DNA from 4 places in the Peribacillus sp. P4_C12 genome. Region 1 is predicted to be linked to each of the others. Evidence: riboswitches for the same ligand, from Rfam matches in the RefSeq annotation. Region 1 holds a riboswitch; each other region holds the start of a gene.
What was found. A riboswitch is a leader RNA that binds a small molecule or an ion and turns the genes downstream of it on or off. The one in region 1 is predicted to bind cobalamin.
Positions count from the first base shown of each region.

Region 1 (4,551 bases):
TTTATCAAATAGATGAATGGGAACACACTGATGAAGAAAAGCCTAGTGAAAATAAGTTCTTCCAAAGTCTTGCCAAAGCTATTGAACTAAATGATACAAGTTTAGTACATTCTCACACGCCAAACACTCATTGGTCCAATTGGACGTGGAGTGATTTTGAAAACCAAGATGAGGATTAATCTTCAATACCTAATAAATCAGCACGTTAAAAAAGCCCTTTTCATAAAAGAGCTTTTTTCTTTAAATATTTTTTTAGAAAAAACAACAACGTTCTTTAACAAAGCCTTTTTTTAATATGGAAGGTCGTAAATCTATTCACATTTGGATAAGATACACGCCTTTCACACGTTTCTTTCCAACTGATTTGAATCGATAATATTCCAAGTCTTTATAATTTGAATAGATCATAAAGGTACTTTGGGTTAGACCCGTTTGGCTATGGGAAGGGAATTGGTTATCAATTATAGCAATCCATATAAGCGATTGGTTCTGGAATGACTCAAAGGAAAAGGGTTTAATCAAAGTTATGTGTATTTTCCTGAAGCACATACCGACTTTATATTTACAATTGTAGCTGAAGAATTTGGATTCATAGAGGCAGGTTTACTTATATCCACTTATTTCTTTATTATTTATAAAATTGTTACGATAGCATGGAAAAGGAGCAGTAGATTTAGGAATTTAGGGCTTAGTATCCAACCGTTTTCCCGCTATTGAACCATGAAGCCCTATGGTAGAAAGGAGAAAATATGATCAATCAGGCTTCAAGTCTACTTACTTAGAGGAGAAGCACCCTTACATCTTATTGAAGGCCTATTGGAGTTAGCGACTCCTGTTCATGCACAAGTATATTCAAGAGTTTATCAAGTTCTTGGCTCAAATGTAATGTTTTTGGTGAGGAGAATCCATGCTTRAAGGCTGTATTTATTAATTCTTTCCTCATTGTCTCTATTTTATTATGTAGTAGTTCCATACTTTCCAACGAAAACCCCCTCAAAACCTTTCCTTTATTGTAGTATATTTATTATTACATAAATTAGGATGATTTTAAATATTATAGTAAGTAAACAAATTCTGGCGGGAGCAATACAAATCTTCCTCACTATCATTCGATATATGTCGTTACTGATAACTATTTATATATAAAATTATTACTTCCATACATAACGAGCCGTTAAAAAACATCAGGACTTTAATTTGATATAGCATAAATTTGCAATAACGAATATAATTTGTATTAGGTAAACTTTTTTTGATTTTATTTTCATATAGTGAATATCTCCATTTTGAGAGAGTTGTAATCGTAAAACTGTATAATTTAGGAGAATTTAAAATTTGTTGAATTTTAAAGAGAACCTGTTTATTCTCCTTTTTACTAACTGTATTTCGTTTATTGCTAGATGGATAGGTTTAGTAGCTGGGTTTATCAAAAATTACTTAGAGATGAAACTAATAAAGTGTTAAGAAGTAACAAATGGTTTCGACAAAATAATTTTAGGATAGACAAGCTCTATTATTTACTATGAAGATGAGGGAAAATTTCATATAGTATTGGAATGGGTATATTCGTTTAAAAGCGAATATTTAAAAGGGAAGCCGGTGCAAAATCCGGCACGGTCCCGCCGCTGTAATGGTGAGTCCTATGCAAGAAAGTCACTGGATAATATCCGGGAAGACGCATGGAGATGATGAACCTAAGTCAGAAAACCTGCCCGTTCTAAAAATGCTGTTAAACCTACGGGAGATAGGGAGGTGTTAGAGTGCTAGAAGACGAATTTGTTCTTAACCTATAAGCATTTCTGACCGTTAAATCTGGTTGGAAATGCTTTTTTATATTTCGTGATTTTTCAAATAGATAAAATTCCATAATTGAAGGTGAGAAAACATGTTTTTACAACGGTCTAGTTTATTCCATTCTTTTGTTGGACTACTAGTAATTTTCACAATTTTTGTTACTGGTTGCAGCGACACAACAATAGATCAAGAAAATACATCAGATAAAGATAAACAAAAAGTTGTTACTTTTTCATGGCCTGGGGATATAGGAGACTTAAATCCACACACATATTTTCCGAATGAGTTTTTTTCCCAGGCTATGGTATATGAATCCCTTGTTTATTACGGTGAAGGCGGAGAAATTCAGCCTTGGCTTGCAGAGAGCTGGGATATATCGAAAGATGGAAAAGAATATGTATTCCATCTGAGGAAAGATGTTAAATTTTCCGATGGTTCCCTCTTTAATGCTGCAATCGTTAAGAAAAACTTTGATACCATTTTAGATAATCGCAAACAACATGAATGGGTGGAATTAATTAACCAAATCAAAAGTACTGAAYTAATAGATGAATATACATTTAAACTTATTTTGAACAACGCGTATTATCCAACTCTTCAAGAACTAACTTACATCAGACCGTTGAGATTTGTAGGAGAAGCTGCTTTCCCTGACAGTCAAAACACATTTAAGGACGGACTCAAGTCTCCGATTGGCACAGGACCGTGGGTATTGAGCGAATATAAGAAAAATGAGTTTGCAGTTTTTAAAAGGAATGAACAGTATTGGGGTACTAAACCTAAAGTAGATAAGGTGGTTGTTAAAGTCATTACTGACGGTGAGTCAAGAGTATTAGCTTTTGAGAAAAAAGAACTCGACTTTATTTTTGGAAACGGGGTCATAAGCCAAGATTCATTCCAATTTTTGAAGAATTCAGGGCAATATGAAACCAAATTGTCAGAACCTACAGCTACAAGAACGCTGCTTCTTAACTCAAATAGAGAAGCGACTAAAGATCTTAAAGTTCGGTTAGCTCTCCAACATGCTTTTAATAAACAGGCTGTTATTGATAAGATCTTTTATGGTATGGAAAAAAAGGCTGATACTTTGTTTCCACCTACTTTGCCATACACGAAAATTAATATAAAGCCATATGAATATGATGCAGAAAAAGCAAAACAGTTATTGGATGAAGCTGGATGGAAACAAGTGAAGGGGAAACCATTTAGAGAAAAAGACGGAAAAGAATTGCAATTGGAATTACTGTTTAATAGTACAGACAACATCCAAAAGTCAATCGCAGAATTTACCCAAGGTGATTTTAGAAAGCTGGGAATAGATGTTAAGTTGACTAGTCAAGAAACTAATACTTTTTGGACAACGGCATTTCAAGGTGAATTTGATTTATTATTTACATCTACTTGGGCTGTACCGTTTGATCCACATTCCTATTTAGCTTCTATGACGACAAAATCGGAAAATGGTGGTCCAGATTATAACGCTCAATTAGGGCTGCCAATAAAAAAAGAAATAGACCAGAAAATTAAGAAAGTATTATTAACTACAGACGAAGAAGAGAGAAAAATACTATATTCAGAAATATTAACGACATTGCACGAACAAGCAATATATTTACCGATATCTTATCAGTCTAATATAGCAGTGTATCAAAAAAACATTAGTGGAGTAGATTTTTTACCTCAAGAAGCTGAGGTCCCTTTAACTTCAATTGACGTTAATTGAAGTGGGGATACTTAAAAACAACTTAAGGAGTGCTACATGAGTTGGTTTATTTTTAAACGTCTCACAAGTTTAATTCCAATTTTATTAGGAATTTCTCTCATCACTTTTATCTTGCTTCACTTAATTCCTGGAGATCCGGCAGTAGCTTACTTAAGGGCGTCACATATTCCTCCTACGGATGAGACAGTGGCAGCCCTTCGAGTTGAGCTTGGATTAAACAAGCCTTTATATGTCCAGTATTTTGAGTGGCTGGGAAAAGTGTTGCAATTGGATTTAGGGATGTCTTATGTGTCCAATAACTCTGTATGGGAAGAAATTGTGGTACATTTCTTCCCAACAGTTCAATTAACATTTGCTTCGCTTATCTTTATTGTTGTTATTAGTTTACCCTTAGGAATGATTTCTGCTATTTACAAGGGGAAATTTGTTGATCAGTTTAGCAGAATACTAGCCTTTGTAAGTGTCTCTATGCCAACCTTTTGGCTTGGCTTTCTCTTGATCTATTTTTTATCAGTAAAGTTAGATTTATTTCCTGTATTGGGAAGGGGGACTTTGGCTCATCTAGTGCTTCCTTCCTTGACATTGGCTTTTGCGTATATAGGTACGTATATGCGATTGCTTCGGGCTAGTATGCTGGGAAATTTGAATGAGCCATTTGTTGTTTATGCTAGAGCGAGAGGGTTGCGCCAAAGACTAATCGTTATCAGGCATGTCTTAAAAAAGTCCTTACTACCTGTGATAACTGGACTTGGCATGAGCTTCGGTAACATGCTAAGCGGAGCGGTTATTGTTGAAACAATTTTTGCTTGGCCAGGCATGGGACAGTTATTTGTCACATCTATATTAAATCAAGATTATCCGATGATTCAGGGGTGTGTATTATTTATGGGTGTGATCTTTGTGGTCTGTAATCTTCTTGTAGATCTTACATATTCTTTCCTGGATCCTCGTATACGCTGGGAGGGAGAGAAATAAGAGTGGTGCAAAACGTGAAACGAAAGCTGATGAAACATAAGCTCATGATGATCAGCATC
Region 1 covers NZ_JBFUIB010000233.1:551-5,101, reverse strand. Annotated here, with positions in the region: gene AC1DUW_RS19745 (DUF7003 family protein) at 1-179, shown strand, start outside; partial or broken gene AC1DUW_RS19740 (FtsW/RodA/SpoVE family cell cycle protein) at 514-717, shown strand; gene AC1DUW_RS19735 (aspartyl-phosphate phosphatase Spo0E family protein) at 803-973, opposite strand; cobalamin riboswitch at 1,542-1,730, shown strand; gene nikA (nickel ABC transporter substrate-binding protein) at 1,886-3,517, shown strand; gene nikB (nickel ABC transporter permease) at 3,554-4,492, shown strand; partial or broken gene AC1DUW_RS19720 (ABC transporter permease) at 4,495-4,551, shown strand, end outside.

Region 2 (4,551 bases), on a different contig from region 1:
TTCCCTTGGGATTCTATTACTAGGTCATGGCTTCGCTACACAAGTGATGGCACTTGGTTTCGGCCTAGCGGCAATCGTCTTTACCTTCATGATTAGCGGAAAAAAAGATTCACCTGTTTTCATGCTTGTTCTGGCTGGTGTCGTTACATCGGCATTATTCCAGGCGTTGATTTCCTTAATTAAATTCGTCGCTGACCCGGAAGCAAAACTGCCAGCGATTACTTACTGGCTGATGGGAAGTCTTGGTACGGCAACATATAAGGACTTGTATATTGGGGGACCGATTATCCTTGTGGGCATTCTGATTCTATATTCTCTTCGTTGGAGAATAAATTTATTGACGTTGCCTGAGGATGAAGCTAAATCACTTGGTATTCCAGTAACACGTTTGAAGTGGACAGTTATTTTTGGCGCAACACTTATTACTGCTGCTTCAGTTGCGATAGGGGGTATCATTGGTTGGGTTGGGTTAATTATTCCTCACGTTGCAAGAATGCTAGTTGGTAATAACAATCAACTAGTCTTACCAGTATCTCTTTCAATCGGTGGAGCCTATTTATTGTTGATTGATAATCTGGCTCGCTCGGTAACAGCTACAGAAATTCCACTCTCAATCTTGACGGCAATTATAGGTGCACCATTTTTCGCAATATTGCTTAGAAAAACAGGAGGTGGCTGGTCATGAGAATTGAGGTGCAGGGAGGAAATTACTTTTATGCTCGGAAAAAAGAAGAAGTTCCTTACCTTTACCAAACAGACATTAACTTTTCGCTGAATGACGGAGAGATAATGGCGATACTAGGACCAAACGGTGCAGGAAAGACAACAATGTTAAAATGCATCACAGGTCTTCTGGACTGGAAAAAAGGTCAAACGCTCATTGATGGAAAGCCGCTTCCTTCGCTTTCACGCAAAACAGTCTGGAAACGGATTGGCTATGTTCCGCAGGCGCATAAAATGGTATTTGGTTTTACACTCGAAGAATTGGTCATTATGGGAAGAGCCCCATACATCAGTGCGCTTGCCCAGCCTTCCGTGAAGGACCGTGAAGCCGCTCACCTAGCCCTGGAAACTGTAGGGATTGGCCATCTTGCTGGGAAGTCCTGCAATACAGTCAGTGGTGGTGAGCTGCAACTAGCATTGATTGCACGTACGCTGGTATCAGACCCGGAAGTGCTCATTCTCGATGAACCGGAATCCCATCTTGATGTTCAAAAGCAGGTTGTGATTTTACAGACATTAAAGCGTTTGTCACAAGAAAAGAAAATCTCTTGTATCATAAACACGCATTACCCAAACCATGCGTTTTTCCTTGCTGACCATGTGTTAATGACAGCAAAACAAAAGCCGGTCGTTTACGGGGAAGTCCAGGAAGTCATGACAGAATCCCGGATGAAGGAATACTTCGGAATTGAAATGAAGAAGATTATTTATGAAGAAGATGAGAACTTTTTGATTGAAACGATGGTGCCGAAAGATTTAGGCATTCCGCGTGATCAAAGTACTTGTCGATTTACTAGTTAAAAAAAGGCAGCCACCGAGTTGCCTTTTTTTGCGCTAAATGGAATACTTTATTATTTACTGGTTTTCTGGTACTATTATGCTAGAAAAAATTAGGAGAATGATAGTGGGAAAATACAGAGTTTTATTGATGGTAGCATTGCTGGGAATTTTAATTTTGCCTGCATGCTCACAAGGGGTTTTAGAGAATATAGGTACAAAGACGGCTGCACCGATTGCGGAAGATAACATTGAAGTGGTTGCAGCAGCGGAGAATGACGCCGGGCAGAATTCGGAGGACAGATTATATCCTGAACAGATCGATACGAGAAACTGGATAAGAGCCGAGTCCACGGTTCAACTTCCAATATTGATGTATCATAGTATTTCTGAAGGTAATAACCTTCGGGTACCAAGAGAGGAATTTCAATCACAAATGAACTGGCTTCGGGAGAATGATTACTATACATTATCCCCTAGGGAAGCATTTCTTGTTTTAACGGAAAATCGGATGCCAAGTGAAAAGTGTGTCTGGCTTACTTTTGATGATGGCTATACAGATAATTACACGGAGGCTTTTCCTATATTAAAAGAATATAATATGAAAGCAACTGTTTTTATGATCGGGAAATCTATTGAAAAAAGTCATCACCTGACTGGAGAACAAATGGTGGAGATGAGCGAGAATGGGATTTCTATTGAAAGTCATACTATCAACCATCTTGAGCTTAACCGTATGACGGTAGAGCAGCAGGAAGCTGAAATGGTCCAGTCAAAGGATTTATTCGATCGTATTCTCCAACAGGACACGACAGTACTTTCATATCCTGTTGGTCGGTATAACGAGGAGAGCCTTAGGTTGTCAGAAGATGCTGGATACAAGATGGCAGTAACCACCGAAGCTGGTGGAGCTTCAAGGGACCAAGGGATGCATGCACTGCACCGAGTTCGGATTTCACCCGGATTGTCAGTCGATGGATTTGCAGCGCTGATTGAAAATGCATCACGTTATTAATTGAAGACAAGGTATTTCGGAATCAGTCTGAAAAATCATATAATAATCATTTCTTACATAGTGTATAATGAAAAGCAGTGAAAATTATATACATATGAACGATTTGGTGTCTTAATGACTTAAAAGGGAAGTTGGTGAAATACCAACGCGGTCCCGCCACTGTAAATGGGAGTTAGCGGCTGTGTACCACTGTATGTGAGATATGGGAAGGTGCCGTTGACGATGACCATTAGCCAGGAGACCTGCCAAGATTCGTACACCTGTAACCTACGCGGATGGGAAGGTGTGTGGCAGACCTTCTGAGTCCGTAATTATATTGTTGCCATACAAGCATCTTCCGTTTGACGGGAGATGCTTTTGTTTTGAAATTCGCCTCTTCACTTCAGGGTGCGTTTTCTTTAGGTGGTCGGAAATTGAATTAAAAGATTGTGAGGGATGTAAAATGAAGAAAATCTATGGTCTGATTCTAGTGATGTTACTAACTGCAGGTATGATGGTTGGTTGCAATGATACATCAAAAGAAGGAACGAAAGAAAAGCAACAAACAAATCATACTGAAAACCAAGCTTTCCCGATTACGATAAAAGATGCAACGGGTGAAAAAGTAACGATAGAAGAACAACCAAAGAAAATTGTTACATTGATACCAAGTAATACAGAAGTGGTCTTTGCACTTGGTTTGGGTAAAAAGGTTGTTGGTGTATCCGACAATGATAATTACCCGGAAGAAACGAAAGAAATTGAAAAAGTTGGCGGAATGGAAATGAACACGGAGTTAATCGTTTCCTTAAAGCCTGATCTTGTTCTTGCTCATGCATCCAGTGCCCATAATTCGAATGAGGGATTGCAGCAGCTTAAGGATGCTGGAATAGATGTCCTTGTAGTCAATGATGCACAAAGCTTTGACGAAGTGTATGAGTCTATTGATATGATTGGACAGGCAACGGGAGAACATGATAAGGCAAAAGAAATCGTTGCGAATATGAAAACGAAACTGAAGGAAATTCAGGAAAAAGCTAAATCCGTTAAGGATGAGGAAAGAAAAACCGTTCTAGTAGAGGTTTCGCCATCACCGGATATTTATACACCTGGAAAAAATACATTCATGAATGAAATGCTTAACATAATTTCAGCGAAAAATGCAGCAGCCGAATTGGACGGGTGGGCGAAAATTGATGAAGAGTCTATGATTGCTGCAAATCCGGATGTCATTATCACAACATATGGTTATTATACAAAAGATCCAGTTAGTGAAGTGACGGGCCGAAAAGGATGGGAAGATGTAGCTGCTGTTAAGGATGGTCAAGTCTTTGATGTCCATTCTGACTTAGTGACCCGTTCTGGTCCACGCTTAATAGAGGGAGTAGAGGAACTTGCCAAATCAGTCTATCCGAACCTATTTGACAACTAAGTGGGCGTTTGCTTATTTGATTGCGTTATTGTTTTTGCTTTTCGCAATGACGATTGGCATTTCCTTTGGTTCGGTGTCAGTACCGATTCCCGCGCTTATACAAATTATCGGCAAGGAATTTTTTCATTTACCAATCTCAGTTGAGCCAGATGTGATGCTGACGAATATCGTAATGAACATCCGCCTGCCACGTGTATTACTTGCAGGTTTGGTTGGGGCTTCGCTTGCGATTGCCGGGGCAGCCTTTCAGGGACTGCTCAGGAACCCGCTTGCTGACCCCTACACATTAGGGATTTCATCAGGAGCATCAGTAGGCGCTGTATTGACATTGTTTTTGAATATATCATTGCCGTTGATCGGTTTATATACCCTACCGACGTTAAGTATTATGTTTTCATTGCTTACGATTTTCTGTGTGCTAACTTTTGCGAGAAAAATGGATCGATCGATGAAAGTAGAAACAATTATTTTAACCGGAATCATTTTCAGCTCGTTTTTAAGTGCCTTCATCTCATTAATGATTGCGTTGACGGGCGAGGAATTAAGACAAATCATCGGGTGGCTGATGGGAAGCGTTTCAATGCGCGGCTGGAATTATATCGCGATTATTTTGCCGTTTTTTATC
Region 2 covers NZ_JBFUIB010000001.1:36,563-41,113, forward strand. Annotated here, with positions in the region: gene AC1DUW_RS00175 (FecCD family ABC transporter permease) at 1-685, shown strand, start outside; gene AC1DUW_RS00180 (ABC transporter ATP-binding protein) at 682-1,524, shown strand; gene AC1DUW_RS00185 (polysaccharide deacetylase family protein) at 1,652-2,515, shown strand; cobalamin riboswitch at 2,603-2,779, shown strand; gene AC1DUW_RS00190 (ABC transporter substrate-binding protein) at 2,958-3,926, shown strand; gene AC1DUW_RS00195 (FecCD family ABC transporter permease) at 3,889-4,551, shown strand, end outside.
Region 2: it holds a riboswitch for cobalamin, as region 1 does, so the genes downstream of both, AC1DUW_RS00190 (ABC transporter substrate-binding protein) here and nikA (nickel ABC transporter substrate-binding protein) in region 1, are expected to answer to the same signal.

Region 3 (4,551 bases), on a different contig from region 1:
ATCATCACCTCTCGTCTGTCGTGTTGCAGATACCCCTGTTCAAGAAAGCAAACCTTTATTCCCCGTGATACTGCTGCGGATCTTGATTTTTTTTCCTCATCTGTAAAGTCTGCTGGGTTTTTCACACAAAACAACGTTAATCCTTGATTAGCGCGGAATGCACTCAATACTTCTACCTTTTCTAATGTTAATTCCGAGACAATGAAAATCACAGCTGCGTTGGCCGGCAGAATTTCCTTCCTTATGATCCCGTTCCAAGTGGTTATCCTACTCGGTTTTTCTTTAGCAAGGCGGTAAAAAATCTTTCGTTTCTGGTTATTGCCTCCTCCAGTCGGTAAGATTTGCCTCGATCCCGTACTAGCGAAACCAATCTCTATGCCTTTTTTTAACATGACATGTACAAAGGAAGCCGTCATTACAATTGCTTCTTCGAAGAAAAGCGATTCCTGATTATCAAGCACGATAAACACATCACGGTTTTTCTGAACTTCAAATTCCTTTGTCATGATTTCACTTGTTTTAGCCGTTGCCTTCCAGTTAATCCAGGACAACTGATCACCTGGCTGATACTCTCTTACGCCAGACACTACTGAATGTTCTCGCTGTGTTTTTTTTGTCAATCCCACTTGTCCCTGATTGAATACGCGCTCAAAATCTCTGTAGGTAAGCTCATGATATGAAGGGAAAACAGTGATTTTTAAAGGTAAATTATATGTCGCTTCCTTTTCAAAGACGCCAAAAAAGTCTCCTGTCCTGAAACGGATTGTTTGAAATGTATGCTCACCCCGTGGCAAATTGTCCAAAGTATATGTCATACTGAAGGTATGCCTGAAACCCGGAAAGACAAGTGTTTTGCTTTGCATCCCCCTATTTTCCAATTCCTTCGGCAACTCTTCCTCTACCATCAAATATAAAAGAGGCAGCCTGTTTTTACGGGTAACAGTTAAAGCTATTTCTACAGAATCGCCTGCTCGGCATTCTCTTTTACTGACCTTTCTCTCAACGATAATGTTATTAATCGGATAAAAAAGTAGAATCGTAGAGTACACAGTGAACGGCAAAAATGTATAAAAAATAAACCAACTGACAAAACCGCCTTGAAACATCGCAAAAGAAAAGGAAATCGCTATAAGTAATAACAAGCCAATCACACTCATGTTTTCCTTTAAGATGCTAATCAAGTTCCGCATTAGGTCACAGCTCTCTTCACAGGCACTTGAATCGTCGCAACAATCTCGTGAATCACCATGCCAGCATCCACTCCCTCATAATTCGCTTCTGGCTTCAGGATAAGTCTGTGGGCAAACACGAACGGTACTAAATATTGCACATCATCCGGTAGAACATAATCTCTGCCCTGCAAAAGTGCATAAGCTTGGGCCGCCTTCATCAATGCAATCGATCCACGTGGACTCACCCCTAAATATACTCTCTCATGCGTACGAGATCGATTAGCCAAATTAACAATATACCGCTTTATCGTGTCATCCACTATCACTGCTTTAGCCTCTTCCTGTAAAGCTATTAATTCCTCTAAAGTAATAACAGATTCTAACTCTTCAAGTGGTGCGGCATATTGAGCTCGGTGCAAAACCTCAATTTCTTCGTCCACACCCGGATAGCCCATTTTCATTTTTAATAGAAAACGATCCAATTGCGCCTCGGGAAGTGGGTATGTTCCTTCGTACTCAATGGGATTTTGTGTTGCCATAACGAAAAAGGGTTTCTCCAATCCCCTTGTAACCCCATCAACCGTCACACTTGCCTCTTCCATTGCTTCAAGCAAGGCAGATTGTGTTTTGGGCGATGTCCGGTTTATCTCATCGGCTAAAATAATATGGCCCATGATTGGTCCTGGTCTAAAAATAAATTCTTGTTCCTTTGGATTGAAAATTGAAACACCCGTTACATCTGAAGGTAGTAAATCAGGTGTGAATTGTATACGCTTAAAGTTTGCGCCTATCGATCTTGCCAGTGCTCTGACCATGACAGTCTTACCTACACCAGGAACATCCTCCAATAAAACATGCCCCCCAGAAAGAAGTGCCACGATGCTCAGTTCTGCTATATCTCGTTTTCCAATAATCACTTTTTCAATATTCCCTAAAATCTTTTCCAGTTTTTGATTTACCTGCTTATAAATCATTCTCTACCTCCTGAAATTACCCTATTACTCTTATATAACACCTATTATATATTCTTTATACTCGATATACGTTTTACATTAACATCCAATTAAACCTTACATTGTAAGTTTACTAGATAATTCGCAAACCATAAACGAATTTCTCTAAAAATATTCATACTGCTTTAGGAAAAAGGTATGGTAAACTGTTGCTAAGTGAATATAAACCTTGCAGAAAAAGGTGCTGACTTGTCAGCTTAATAGGGAATTTGGTGTAAAACCGAAGCTGTTTCCGCAACTGTAAGTGCTAATGAAATAAGATAAATACCACTGTTTGAGGATAAAGATTCACATCGATAACCATTCATCCTGTTCAAATGGGAAGGTTCTTAGAGTAAAATGACGCACGAGCCAGGAGACCTGCCTTTTTTATCGTATTCTGCTCTTCGGAAGATAGGAGGATTGTACGGCAATCTTCCATCTTTTTCTGTTACAGATACATAGGTGATTGATGCCGACCAATGCCCTTGGTCGGCTTTTTCTTTTACTGAGAAAAGCGATACCGAGGTGATTCATCTAACTATGAAGAGGAGGAAGAGTTATGGCAAAGAAGGATTTTCGTTTTTTATGCTATCCATACATGCGCGAATCCGTGTCTACCGTCGATATGAAATACGTACCGACTCTTTGACGACACAAATTGGCTTGGCCGCCTCGCTTACAAAGGATGTTCCGGATGTATACCGAGATTTAATGGAATTGTTGCCGATGACTTATCATTTAAATGGTTCAGTCCGTGGGAAATTGGCCATTACCGACAATGATCTGAAACGTCTAAGTGCAATCTACGACCATTATGTCGTAGAAGTTAAAGAGCATATTGAGACATTCGTGCTTCCGCAAGGGTCAACCGCCGCCTGTGTTCTGCATACTTGCCGTAGTGAAGCCAAAAAGTCGGTCCGTGCTTTACACAAGGTTAGTTTAGAAAGAGAAATCCCTGAAATTCTCTTTGATTACGCCCATTTGCTTGCAAATGTTCTATTCGTGATGGCTGTCTACGTCAATAAGCAACATGGTATTGAGGAGATTGCTTTTATCAGTAAATCATACCCAACCAAACCAATGAAGAAGAAAACGGAGGAATAAATAATGAAGAGAAGCATACGATTTAGTTGGATTTCCACCTTGATACTTGCCCTTTTCCTTACCGGATGTGGAGTAACGGATGACCAGACGGCAAAGGAAAAGAAAGATACTAATAAGACAGAAGAAGTCAAAGCCTATACCGTTACCGATGATACTGGAAAGAAAATAAAATTTGATAAAGTTCCGGAAACAGTAGTTTCACTTCAACCAAGTAATACAGAAATTTTATTTAAACTAGGGCTGGGGGATAAGGTCGTTGGCGTGACCGACTTCGATAATTATCCAGAGGAAGCAAAAGATATTGAACATGTTTCCGACTCGGTGAATATCAATGCAGAGAAAATTATTTCCTTAAAACCAGATGCCGTTATTGCTTATACCATTGGTGATGAAACGACGCTGAAGCCACTTGAAGATGCTGGAATCCCAGTATTCATTATAAAATCCGCGACAAATTTTGATGATGTTTATGGAGATATTGGGCAAATCGCTGATGTCATGGGCGTTACTAAAAAAGGCGAAGAATTAGTGAAAGATATCCAAACCCAAATTACAAGTGTTGAAGAAAAAATTGAAACATTAGATGAAAAGGAAAAAACTTACTTTGAAATTAGTCCAGCTCCAGAAATCTATACAACAGGATCGGAAACCTTCCAACAAGAAATTCTAAAAACTGCAGGCATTGAAAACATCTTTGCCGACCAAAAAGGCTGGGTTAAGGTTTCAGATGAAGAAATTGTCAAACGAAACCCTAATGCTATCATTACAACTGCTACCTATGCAGATGATGCTGTTGATGAAATTAAATCCCGTAAAGGCTGGGAAGATATCAACGCTGTGAAAAATGATCAAGTCTATCTACTAGATGAAAATATTATGTCACGTCCTGGACCGAGGATTGGTGAAGCTGTAGAGCTCGCAGCAAAGACCGTTTATCCAGACTTATTTAAATAATGCGAAAGAAGGATGTTCCAAAGTTCTTGGGGCATCCTTTCCTTTTTCTGCCCTGCTTCTCTGAAGTCTCCTTCGCTACAACCACACACTCTTCAGGAGCAGCCACCCTCCATCGCTAATCCCTTATATTTCTCTTTTAAGGTCTCCCTTTGCAAATAACGAACCACCTGCTCTTCTTTCATCTTTATGCTAAAATGAATGCAATCTAATCATAAAAAATTCGAGGTAATGATCATGTATAAAAAATTCTTTATATGGGTCTTAGCAGTTGCCCTTCTTTTAGGGATTCTTAAAACCTTTCTAGATATGTAACAAAAAAAGCCCGA
Region 3 covers NZ_JBFUIB010000051.1:5,895-10,445, forward strand. Annotated here, with positions in the region: gene AC1DUW_RS10545 (DUF58 domain-containing protein) at 1-1,190, opposite strand, end outside; gene AC1DUW_RS10550 (AAA family ATPase) at 1,190-2,146, opposite strand; cobalamin riboswitch at 2,348-2,567, shown strand; partial or broken gene AC1DUW_RS10555 (hypothetical protein) at 2,727-3,271, shown strand; gene AC1DUW_RS10560 (ABC transporter substrate-binding protein) at 3,275-4,225, shown strand.
Region 3: it holds a riboswitch for cobalamin, as region 1 does, so the genes downstream of both, AC1DUW_RS10555 (hypothetical protein) here and nikA (nickel ABC transporter substrate-binding protein) in region 1, are expected to answer to the same signal.

Region 4 (4,551 bases), on a different contig from region 1:
CTGCCGGGTAGGATTAGCATTTGTAAAATCAATACCTTTTTCAGTCATTTGCCTGTTGATTGACCAATAGGTTTTTGCGAACGATTGTTGCGGCTTCCACCATATTTTTCAAAGAAGCAACGGTTTCAGGAACGCCCCTTGTTTTCAGACCGCAGTCCGGGTTAATCCAAAATTGATCTTTATCTAATACTTTGATGCCTCGTTCAATCATATCGACCATTTCCTCGACTGCAGGAACGCGTGGGCTGTGAATATCATATACGCCTAAGCCAATGCCCTTTTCATATGTTTTTTCCTCAAATGCGGAAGCAAGTTCACCGTGGCTGCGAGATGTTTCGATGGAAATCACATCGGCATCCAAGGAAGAGATGACATCCATGAAGCTGTTGAAATCGCAATAACACATATGCGTGTGAATTTGCGTTGTATCTTCCACACTTGAAGTAGAAATCAAGAAGGAGTTCACAGCCCATTTTAGGTATTCTTCGCGGTCGCTTTTTTTCAGGGGCAGACCTTCTCTAAGGGCAGGCTCATCCACCTGGATCATTTTGATTCCGGCAGTTTCTAACGCTCCCACTTCTTTTTCCAAGGCAAGCGCTAACTGGTAGCAAACATTCTCCTGTGAAATATCATCACGGACAAATGACCAGTTTAGAATCGTTACAGGACCTGTCAGCATTCCTTTTACTGTTTTCTTAGTCAGAGATTGTGCGTACACACTTTCACGGACTGTCATCGGCTCGATGAAATGCACATCGCCATAGATAACAGGGGGTTTTACGCAGCGAGAACCGTAAGATTGCACCCATCCCTTTTCAAGGAAAACGAATCCACCTAGCTTATGACCGAAAAATTCAACCATATCTGTTCGTTCAAACTCTCCGTGAACAAGAACATCCAAGCCGATTTCTTCCTGGATATCGATCCATCTGCTGATTTCTTCGTTAACAAATGTTTCATATCGTGCAGCAGTCCATTCCCCTCGTTTGAATTTTCCGCGGGCTTGTTTTACTTCAGCCGTCTGCGGAAAGCTTCCGATTGTTGTTGATGGAAGGAAAGGCAGTTTGAAAAATTCCTGTTGTTTTTGATAACGCTCTTTAAATGGCAGCTGACGGCCGGCTGTTTGACTCTTCGCCTGTTCGACACCAGTTTGGACGTCTTTATGATTTCGCGCATTTGAACTTGCTAACGTTTGAAGTGCTAATTTGTTAGCGGCTACTTTTTCAGCAATTGCTTCGGCACCTTGATTACTACCTTTAACTAGTAGAGTGATTTCTTCAAGCTTCTCATCAGCAAAAGCAAGGGCCTGTTGCACATCTTTAGTAAGAGCCGTCTCATTACGAACCGTTACTGGTACATGAAGCAGGGAGCAAGAGGGTTGAAGCCAAATTTGGTCTTCGGCTACGGTTTTTGTGATGGTCTTGATCAACTGATTCTTTTTCGATAAATCGGAAAGCCATATGTTTTTCCCATCAATCACACCTGCACCGAGCACTTTGTCTTTCGGGAAGCCGAATTCTTGGAGATTACTAAGATTTTTCCCTTTATCATGGACAAAATCAAGACCGATCCCTTGAACGTGTAATTCAATCACCTCTTGGTAGTGCTCTACCGCATCAAAGTATGTTTGTAGCATGATGTTCAAGTTTGGAGCTGCTTCATTCAATTTTTCATATAAGTAAGTAACAGTTTGCATATCATCTTTAGAAATGGAAGAAACAAGGGAGGGTTCATCCATTTGCACCCACTTCACGCCTTCTTGTTCTAGCTCTTGCAGAATTTGTGTGTATAAAGGCAGGAGACTAAGGACGATTCCAGGTACATCTTGTTTATTGTAGCCTTTAGAAAGAGTAATAAAAGTATAAGGTCCGACTAACACGGGCTTAGCTTCAATTCCTAGTTTTTCTTTGGCTTCGCGATAAGAAGCAAGTGGTTTATTTTCTGTCAAAATCAGCTGTGACTGTTTTAATTCGGGAACGATATAGTGATAATTTGTATTGAACCATTTCGTCATTTCAGAAGCAACTTCATCCTTGTTTCCGCGAGCCATAGAATAATATACAGAAAGGGGAACGGTGCCGCCTTTATAGGCTGAATAACGCTCAGGAACAAGACCGAACATTACAGACATATCGAGCATTTGATCATATAAAGTAAAGTCATTGACAGGAATAATATCAATACGTTGGTCCTTTTGCTTTTGTAAGTTGCCTAAACGGATGGCTTCTAGCTGTGCCGTAAACTCCGATTCATCGATTTTTCCGGACCAGTAAGCTTCTAATGTGCGTTTCCATTCACGATCTTCCCCAATTCGAGGGTACCCTAAACTACTACTTTTCAATATTCCCATCCTCCTACATTCTTTTTTCTTTAAATAAAATAACAACAAAAAAAGCACCCCTAACCGTCAAAAGAGAAAGTTAGAAATGRTTAAAATAAAGGGGTATACAAAAACCCCTTAAAATTATAAGGTCCCTAACACTTCCCTATTCTCCGTAGGTTAAAACAGTGTTGTCGAAACAGGCAGGTCTCCTGACTTTAGGAATCTTATTAGCGGCAGGCCTTCCCAATCCGAAAATCAGTGGCATATTGCATAGCGCTAACATTCCTATTACAGTGGCGGGACCGTGCCGGAATTTCACCGGACTTCCCTTTTAATCCTAAAAAAATTAGGAACCTATTTCCACATATGAAATTTCACAAACCCGCTGTAAATTAAACTGCAGGCAACAAATATTTATAAAATAAAAACTATTATAAAAATTTAGACAAGCTTATCATATCCCGACTAAAATGGTCAATAAGGAAAAAAGTCTCGGGAAATGGGGTCTGACCCCGCCCTATATCGACAAAACTATTMGTGCATCTAGGTTTGTTTAAGGATGTGAATGTTGGGAAATGGGGTCTGACCCCTAAATAAAGAATATATTGTTTGGACGGGGAGTATGTATAGGGGGAGTGGGTTGTTTTGAAATGAGGCGTGGGGGATGACTTTTTACATCTTGATTGCAGGGATTATTTTTTGCATGGTGATGAGCATTCGAACGTTATTTCTTGTTGAGTCGGGAGGAAAAAAGTTTTCTCTAGAGGATATGCTGTGGCTCGGCAATTTATATGCGACGATATTAGTAGGTTTTGCACTGATTTATTTATTATACGAGCTTCAGAATCATTCGGTGATTCTTGATATGGGCAATCGTTTGGACGGCAGTTTTTACGAGCAACTGAAGACTTCTTTTTATTTTAGTGCAATGACAATGTTTTCAGTAGGGTATGGAGATATAGCCCCGATAGGCATGGGCAGGATGATTGCGACAATCCAGGCGTTCATTGGATACACTCTCCCGGCAGCGTTTGTGATCCGGACAGTGATTGACTTAGAGCAGAAGGAAAGGAAGAATAAATGAAAGTTGTGTTTCTTTCAATTATTGGGTACGCTTACCATAATGAAAGAAATGGAGGGGTAAGAATGACTGTTAAAATTGGAGAAAAAGCACCGGATTTTCAACTTCCTGCAAACAACGGTGAAAAAGTTTCCCTATCGGATTTTAAGGGCAAACACGTTGTTTTATATTTTTATCCGAAAGACATGACGCCTGGTTGCACAACGGAGGCCTGTGATTTCCGTGACCACAATGAGCAGTTTGAGGAATTGAATGCTGTTATCATAGGGATTAGTCCAGATCCGGCGGCGCGTCATGAAAAATTTATTGAAAAATATGGGTTACCTTTTCTGCTACTAGCTGACGAAAATCAAGAAGCTGCTGAATTATATGATGTATGGAAATTAAAAAAGAACTTCGGCAAGGAATATATGGGCATTGAACGTTCAACTTTTCTGATTGATAAGGAAGGAACGATAGTTAAAGAATGGCGTAAGGTAAAAGTCAAAGGCCATGTCGAAGAAGCGCTTGAAACTCTTCGTGATCTAGAAAAATAAGGTACAGCCAGATGAAGGATAAGCGAATAACCAAGCTTGCTGAAAGGCTGATTCATCATTCCGTACAATTACAGCCAAAAGAGAGAATCTTGATACGGGGTCATATCAACATGAAACCGCTATTGAAAGAGCTGATTGATGAAACATACAGAATCGGTGCATATCCATATGTCGAACTGGAAGACGATGAAATAAGCCGACACTTGTTAAAAGGGAATGAGAAGGAACAACTTGATACCTTATCACAATGGACTTTGAGGAAATATACTGATATTGATGCGATAATAATCATCTCCAGTGAAGAAAACGATGCTGAATTGGCAGATGTTCCTGCAGAGAGGCATCGTCTTCATGGGGAAGCGATGAAGTCGTCGACTCTTTTCTATGTAAACAACCGGCGTTGGGTTTTACTTAATTACCCGAACGTCAGATTAGCACAAAAAGCAGGTATGAGCTTTAGAAGGTACGAAGACTTTCTATTAAACGTGTGCACAATGGATTACGGGAAAATGGAAGTGGCACTGAAACCGCTTAAGCAATTAATGGAGCGTACTGAAAAAGTCCGGATTGTTTCACCTGGGACAAATCTCACCTTTTCCATTAAAGGAATG
Region 4 covers NZ_JBFUIB010000134.1:4,003-8,553, reverse strand. Annotated here, with positions in the region: partial or broken gene AC1DUW_RS15930 (acyl-CoA thioesterase) at 1-48, opposite strand, end outside; gene metE (5-methyltetrahydropteroyltriglutamate--homocysteine S-methyltransferase) at 41-2,350, opposite strand; cobalamin riboswitch at 2,506-2,696, opposite strand; gene AC1DUW_RS15920 (potassium channel family protein) at 2,988-3,407, shown strand; gene bcp (thioredoxin-dependent thiol peroxidase) at 3,470-3,940, shown strand; gene AC1DUW_RS15910 (aminopeptidase) at 3,952-4,551, shown strand, end outside.
Region 4: it holds a riboswitch for cobalamin, as region 1 does, so the genes downstream of both, metE (5-methyltetrahydropteroyltriglutamate--homocysteine S-methyltransferase) here and nikA (nickel ABC transporter substrate-binding protein) in region 1, are expected to answer to the same signal.